Halorhodospira halophila SL1: one gene and its partner. Each later gene encodes a partner of the first gene's protein in a complex. Links are inferred from orthologs where the notes say so. Each region holds a gene or a part of one and is shown in the gene's direction. Other genes may lie near its edges.

Evidence for each region.
Region 2: the proteins of uvrB (region 1) and uvrD are in contact, whole or in part, in a crystal structure (PDB 7EGT), measured with the Thermus thermophilus proteins. The link is inferred for Halorhodospira halophila SL1 from one-to-one orthologs. Residues at the interface, in WP_096411307.1 of Thermus thermophilus: Glu23, Leu25, Arg26, Asp27, Gly28, Glu29, Arg30, Phe31, Arg55, Glu326, Asp327, Phe328, Glu379, Ser382, Gln383, His398, Gly400, Arg401; in WP_096412145.1 of Thermus thermophilus: His654, Arg656, Phe657, Gln666, Asp668, Glu669, Lys680, Arg681, Leu682, Ser683, Lys685, Tyr686, Ala687.

Annotation. Positions count from the first base shown.
Region 1 is NC_008789.1:610,003-613,218, reverse strand. The notes cover bases 75-2,980. They hold uvrB (excinuclease ABC subunit UvrB), read left to right. Parts: upstream 75-465; coding sequence 466-2,496; downstream 2,497-2,980. Other genes in these bases: HHAL_RS02745 (SUF system Fe-S cluster assembly regulator), read left to right, coding at 2,944-2,980; HHAL_RS02750 (hypothetical protein), read right to left, coding at 2,510-2,776; HHAL_RS02760 (pyridoxal phosphate-dependent aminotransferase), read right to left, coding at 75-312. Outside these bases: more of HHAL_RS02760, read right to left, coding at 1-74; more of HHAL_RS02745, read left to right, coding at 2,981-3,216. UniProt on the Escherichia coli protein: The UvrABC repair system catalyzes the recognition and processing of DNA lesions. A damage recognition complex composed of 2 UvrA and 2 UvrB subunits scans DNA for abnormalities.
Region 2 is NC_008789.1:2,661,856-2,665,121, reverse strand. Bases 177-3,132 are described here. They hold uvrD (DNA helicase II), read left to right. Parts: upstream 177-543; coding sequence 544-2,721; downstream 2,722-3,132. Other genes in these bases: HHAL_RS12240 (LOG family protein), read right to left, coding at 3,090-3,132; HHAL_RS12245 (DUF2782 domain-containing protein), read right to left, coding at 2,711-3,076; HHAL_RS12255 (LysR substrate-binding domain-containing protein), read left to right, coding at 177-542. In the rest of the region: more of HHAL_RS12255, read left to right, coding at 1-176; more of HHAL_RS12240, read right to left, coding at 3,133-3,266. UniProt on the Escherichia coli protein: A helicase with DNA-dependent ATPase activity. Unwinds DNA duplexes with 3'-5' polarity. Translocates on single-stranded DNA with 3'-5' polarity. Initiates unwinding more efficiently from a nicked substrate than double-stranded DNA.

The DNA of each region.
Region 1 (3,216 bases):
CGACTGCTTGGCGCCGCTGGAGACCAGGATCTGGTTGGCTTCGTAGCTCAGCTGGTTGTCGCGCTGGAGCTTGTCGATGACCGCCTGCTTGAGTTCGGTGGTGCCGTCCACGGCGGTGTAGCGCGTCTGCCCCTGCTGGGCGGCCTGGACGGCGGCCTCGATGATGTGTGCCGGGGTGTCGAAGTCCGGCTCGCCGGCGCCGAGGCCGATGACGTCGTGGCCGGCGGCGCGCAGCTCCGCGGCGCGGGCGGTGACGGCGAGCGTCGGCGATGGCTTGATGCGCTGGACGCGATCGGCAAGCTGAAGGTCCATGGTTTGGCTCCGCGTTGAAAGTTGGGCTCGGGGAGTATGATAAGGGTTTTGGGTTCAGTGTTCAGGGTTCAGACTTTATGACCGCCGGAGTCAGAGGTGTAGCTTGCAGAGCGTGATGCGGAACGACCTGCCGAAGGCGTGTGCGGGGGGGGAATGACTGAGCGGTTCAAGCTGAACGCCCGTTTCCAGCCCGCTGGGGATCAGCCCCAGGCGATCGACGAGCTCGTCGACGGGATCGAGTCGGGGCTCTCGGACCAGACCCTGCTTGGGGTGACCGGTTCGGGCAAGACCTTCACCGTCGCCAACGTGATCGAGCGGCTGCAGCGTCCGGCGATCCTGCTGGCGCCGAACAAGACCCTGGCCGCGCAGCTCTACGGCGAGATGCGCGAGTTCTTGCCGGAGAACCGCGTCGAGTACTTCGTCTCCTACTACGACTACTACCAGCCCGAGGCGTACGTGCCCTCCTCGGATACCTTCATTGAGAAGGACGCCTCGGTGAACGAGCACATCGAGCAGATGCGCCTGTCCGCCACCAAGGCGGTGCTCGAGCACAAGGATACGGTCATCGTCGCCTCGGTCTCCTCCATCTACGGGCTGGGCGACCCGCAGGCGTATATGTCGATGCTCCTGCACCTGGTGCGCGGTGAGCAGATCGACCAGCGGGCGATCCTGCGCCGGCTGGCCGAACTGCAGTACACCCGCAACGACACCGAGCTGACCCGGGGCACCTACCGCGCCAGGGGCGAGGTGATCGACATCTTCCCCGCCGAGTCCCCCGAAGAGGCGGTCCGGGTGCAGCTCTTCGACGACGAGATCGAGGAGATCAGCTGGTTCGATCCGCTCACCGGCGAGGTGCTGCGCCGGGTGCCGCGTGTGACCATCTACCCCAAGACCCACTACGTCACCCCGAAGGAGCAGATCCACCAGGCCGTGGAGCAGATCAAGGAGGAGCTGCGCGAGCGCCTGGATGAGCTGCGGGCTGCCGACAAGCTGGTGGAGGCGCAGCGGCTGGAAGAGCGGACCCGCTTCGATATGGAGATGATGCTCGAGCTCGGCTACTGCAACGGCATCGAGAACTACTCCCGCTATCTCTCCGGCCGCGGGCCGGGAGAGCCGCCGCCGACTCTGTTCGACTACATCCCGCCGGAGGCCGTGCTGTTCATCGATGAGTCCCACGTCACCGTTCCGCAGATCGGCGGCATGTACAAGGGCGACCGCTCGCGCAAGCAGACCCTGGTCGAATACGGGTTCCGGCTGCCCTCGGCGCTGGACAACCGGCCGCTGAAGTTCGAGGAGTTCCGCCGCCTGGCGCCGCAGACGGTCTACGTCTCGGCCACGCCGGGCCCCTTCGAAGAGGAGCACGCCGGGCAGGTGGTGGAGCAGGTGGTCCGCCCCACCGGGCTAGTGGACCCGGAGGTGGAGGTGCGTCCGGCTACTGCCCAGGTCGACGATGTCTACGGCGAGATCCGCGCGCGCGCCGAGCGGGACGAGCGGGTGTTGGTCACCACGCTGACCAAGCGTATGGCCGAGGACCTGACCGAATACCTGGAGGAGAACGGCGTCCGGGTCCGCTACCTCCACTCCGACGTGGACACGGTCGAGCGCACCGAGATCATTCGTGACCTGCGCCTGGGCCACTTCGATGTGCTGGTCGGCATCAACCTCCTGCGCGAGGGGCTGGACATCCCCGAGGTCTCGCTGGTGGCTATCCTCGATGCCGATAAGGAGGGCTTTCTGCGTTCTACCCGCTCGCTGATCCAGACCATCGGTCGGGCCGCCCGCAATATCGATGGACGGGCGATCCTCTACGCTGATCAGATGACGGACTCCATGCGCCGCGCCATCGACGAGACGGAGCGGCGGCGGGCCAAGCAGATCGCCCACAATGAGGCCCACGGCATCACCCCGCAGGGGATCCGCAAGGAGGTGCCCGACATCATGGAGCGCGGTGGTGTGCCGGCGCCGGGGGCCCCGCAGCGGGCGGCCCGGGTGGCCGAAGAGGCGGGCGAGTACGCCGGGCTGTCCCCCGCCGAGGCGGTGCGGCGGATCCGCGAGCTAGAGAAGCGTATGCAGGAGCACGCCCGGGAGCTGGAGTTCGAGGAGGCGGCCCGGGTGCGCGACGAGATCCGCCGCATCGAGCAGCACGCCCTGGGCGGAGGCGGCGCCGCGGCTGCCGCGTCCTGAACCGGCCGCGGCCTCAGCTCGGGCGGCGGTTCTGCATCAGCGTTTCGATATCCAGCTGCTTGTCGCCGTGGCGGGTGCGCATGAGCACGTCGTGCTCGTAGTGGTAGTAGCGCGCGATGAAGTACGCCGAGCGCAGGGCCGCGATCTCGCTGTGCGAGTTGCCGATGTGCTGGACACGGCCCTGCTCGTCGTAGAAGACCACCTCCCAGCCGTTGTCCCGTTCCTCGATGATCAGCCGGTAGGTGGTGCGCAGTCGCGGCTTGTGCGGCTGAGGGGTCAACAGTAGCCCTCCTGACAGGTTGAAACAGACTCCATCCTCCCATGGATCGGCACGGCTGTGGTGATCTTCAGCCCGGGGGGTGTCTGTCTGTAAGTGTTCTAAAAAGTCTTCCCTTCCCCGATTGGAATATGTACCCTCTGGGTACGGATTGAGGGAAATCAGACACCATGCTCCGAATCAACCGCGAGACTGACTATGGCGTGGTCATCCTCTCGGCGATGGCGCGCCGCCCGGGGGAACGGGTCAATGCCGCCCAGCTGGCGGGGGCCCACGGGCTGCCCCAGCCGATGGTGAGCAAGGTCATGAAGCAGCTGGTGCACGCCGGACTGCTGTGCTCCTATCGCGGCGCCAAGGGCGGCTACGGACTGGCCCGGCCACCCGAGGAGATCTCGGTGGCCGAGGTCATCGAGGCCCTTGAGGGACCCATTGCCTTCACCGAG
Region 2 (3,266 bases), 2.1 Mb from region 1 along the record:
CCCAGCGCCTGCTCGATCAGCTCCGTGCCGGCAGCCTGGACGGCGCCATCCTGGCCTCGCCGATCGCCGGCGACGACCTGGTCTCCGAACCGCTCTGCCATGAGCCGTTCTATCTGGCGGTGCCCCGCGGCCACGACCTGGATCGCCCGGAACCGGTCGACGCCAAGGATCTGCAGCAGACCGAACTGATGCTCCTCGAGGAGGGGCACTGCCTGCGCGAACAGGCCCTGGAACTGTGCCGGCGCAACGACGTGGGCGAGGCGGCGGCGTTCCGCGCCACGAGCCTCGAGACCCTGCGCCAGATGGTGGCCGCCGGGGTCGGCGTGACCCTGTTGCCGGCTCTGGCGGCGGCCGCCTCGCGCCTGGGCCCGGATCACGCTGCCATTAGCCTGCGGCCCTTCGCCGAACCTGCCCCCAGTCGCGACCTGGCCCTCTACTGGCGGGTGGGCACCGCCCGCGAACCCACCTTCCGCGAGCTGGTCGAACGGATGCGCAGTGCCGCGGTGCTTCAAGACCCGACCCAGACCCTGCCGGCAGCCTGATATGCCCATCGATGCCCTGACCGCGGATCTCAACGATGCCCAGCGCGAGGCCGTGTGCCTGCCTCCGGGCCGCGCCCTGGTGTTGGCCGGGGCCGGCAGTGGCAAGACCCGCGTGCTCACCCGGCGCGCCGCCTACCTGGTGCAGGTCGAGGGGGCTTCGCCGTTCGCCATCCTGGCGGTCACCTTCACCAACAAGGCGGCCGGCGAGATGCGCGGGCGCATCGGCGAACTCCTCGGCATCGCTACCGCCGGCATGTGGGTCGGCACCTTCCACGGCATCGCCCACCGTCTGTTGCGTCAGCACGCCCAGCGCGCTGGGCTCCCCGAAGGTTTCCAGATCCTCGATGCCGATGACCAGCTGCGCGTGGTCAAGCGGGTCCTGCGCGCCCGGGGCAACGACGAGTCCCGCTTCCCGCCGCGCCAGGTGCGGGGATTCATCAGCGCGCGCAAGGAGGAGGGGGAGCGTCCCAGCGACGTGACCGAGGCCGGGGGCGATTATCAGCAGGAGCTGCTGGCCGTCTACCACGATTACGAGCAGGCGTGCCGTCGTGGTGGCTTGGTGGATTTCTCCGAGTTGCTGCTGCGCGCCTACGAGCTGCTGCGCGACGACCCCGAGCTCCTTGGCCACTACCAGCGGCGCTTTGCCCACATCCTGGTCGACGAGTTCCAGGACACCAATGCCCTGCAGTATCGCTGGCTGAAGCTGCTCGGCGGCGAGCAGTCGGAGCTGTTTGTTGTCGGCGACGACGACCAGTCCATCTACGGCTGGCGGGGTGCCCGGGTGGAGAACATCGAGCACTTCCGGCGGGAGATGGGCGACGTCCGGGTGGTCCGCCTGGAGCAGAACTACCGCTCCACCGGCACCATCCTCGACGCTGCCAACCGGCTGATCGAGCACAACAGCGGCCGGCTGGGCAAGCAGCTGTGGACCGACGGCTGGAGCGGCGAGCCGATCACCCTCTACGCCGCGTTCAACGAGGTCGACGAGGCGCGCTGGGTGGTCGATCGTATTCGCCAGCTGAGCGAGGAGGGCGGCTACGGCCATGCCGACTTCGCCATCCTCTACCGCTCCAACGCCCAGTCCCGCGCCCTCGAGCACGAACTCCACGCCGCCCGGCTGCCGTTCCGCGTCTACGGGGGGCTGCGCTTCTTCGAACGCGCCGAGGTCAAGGATGCCCTGGCCTACCTGCGCCTGGTGGCCAATCGCCACGACGACGCCAGCTTCGAACGGGTGGTCAACACCCCGCCGCGCGGCATCGGCGCCAAGACCGTCGACGCGGTCCGCTACGCCGCCCGGGAGGCCGACGTTTCGATGTGGCGGGCCGCCCGGGAGCTGACCGGCAGCCGGGCCCTGGCCGCCCGGGCGCGCAACGCCTTGGCCAGCTTCCTGGAACGCATCGACGCCCTGGACAGTGAGCTCACCGACCGACCGCTCCACGATCAGGTGGAGCAGGTGATCGCCCGCACCGACTTGCGCCGCCACCACGAGCGAGACGAGGCCCGTCTGGAGAACCTCGACGAGCTGGTGACCGCCGCGCGCACCTTCGCCCAGCGCGATGAGCCGGAAGATGATCTGGACCCCCTGGCGGCCTTTCTCACCCACGCCGCCCTGGAGGCCGGCGAGGGGCAGGCCGACGACTGGGAGCACTCGGTGCAGCTGATGACCCTGCACTCGGCCAAGGGGCTGGAGTTCCCGGTGGTCTTTTTAGTAGGGATGGAGGAGGGGTTGTTCCCCCACCGCATGTCCGTCGAGGAGCCCGGCCGTCTGGAGGAGGAGCGCAGGCTGTGCTATGTCGGCATGACCCGGGCCAGGCAGCGGCTGATCCTGACCCACGCCGAGAAGCGGCGCCTGCACGGCATGGATCAGTTGGCCCGGCCATCGCGCTTTCTCACCGAGATACCCGGTGAGCATCTCGAGGAGGTCCGTCCACGCATGTCCGTACGGCGGGGGCCCCCGTCGGTGCCTGCGTCCGGCGGGAGCGGCTCGTCGCTGCCGGCCGACGCCCCGCCCGAGGGGTTGAGTCTGGGCAGCCGTGTCCACCACCCGCGGTTCGGCGACGGCGTGCTCCTTCACTGTGAGGGCAGCGGCCCCAATGCCCGCCTGCAGGTCCGGTTCGATAGCGCCGGGACCAAGTGGCTGATCGCCGGCCGCGCCGGCCTGGAACCGGCTACCAGCTGAACAGCCGCCATAGCGGTGTGCGCGGCGGGTCGTGGGCGTGGTAGTCGCCCCCGCTGCCGTCGAGGACGCCGTCTCCGGTCGTGTCGTAGAGCAGGTACGGCGGCCCGACGGCGGGCTGGATGCGTACCGCGTAGATCTGTCCGTCCACCCGGTACTCCTCGATGACCGCCCAGTCGCGCTGGACGATGGTGACCGTCGGCTCGAGGTCCGGTTCGTCACGCACCAGGGCCTCGGGCGGCGGCGGTGGTGTCACCGTGATCCGCTCATCGGCCTCGAAGCCGCCGGCGGCCTGAGCGCTCAGCAGCATCGCCAGGCCGACCCCAGCGGCACCGGCGGCAACCCGCTTACTCATCATGGCGGGCGCTCCTCTAGAGATCGAGCAGGATCTCCCGCTCCTCGCGGGAGGGCTGGAAGCCGCGGTCCTCGTAGTGATCGAAGATGGCTGCCACCACCTCCTCCGGGGTATCCACGACCTTGAACAGGTGCATGTCGTCGGCATCGATGGCCGCCTCGGCCACCAGCCGCTCCTGGAACCACTCCACCAG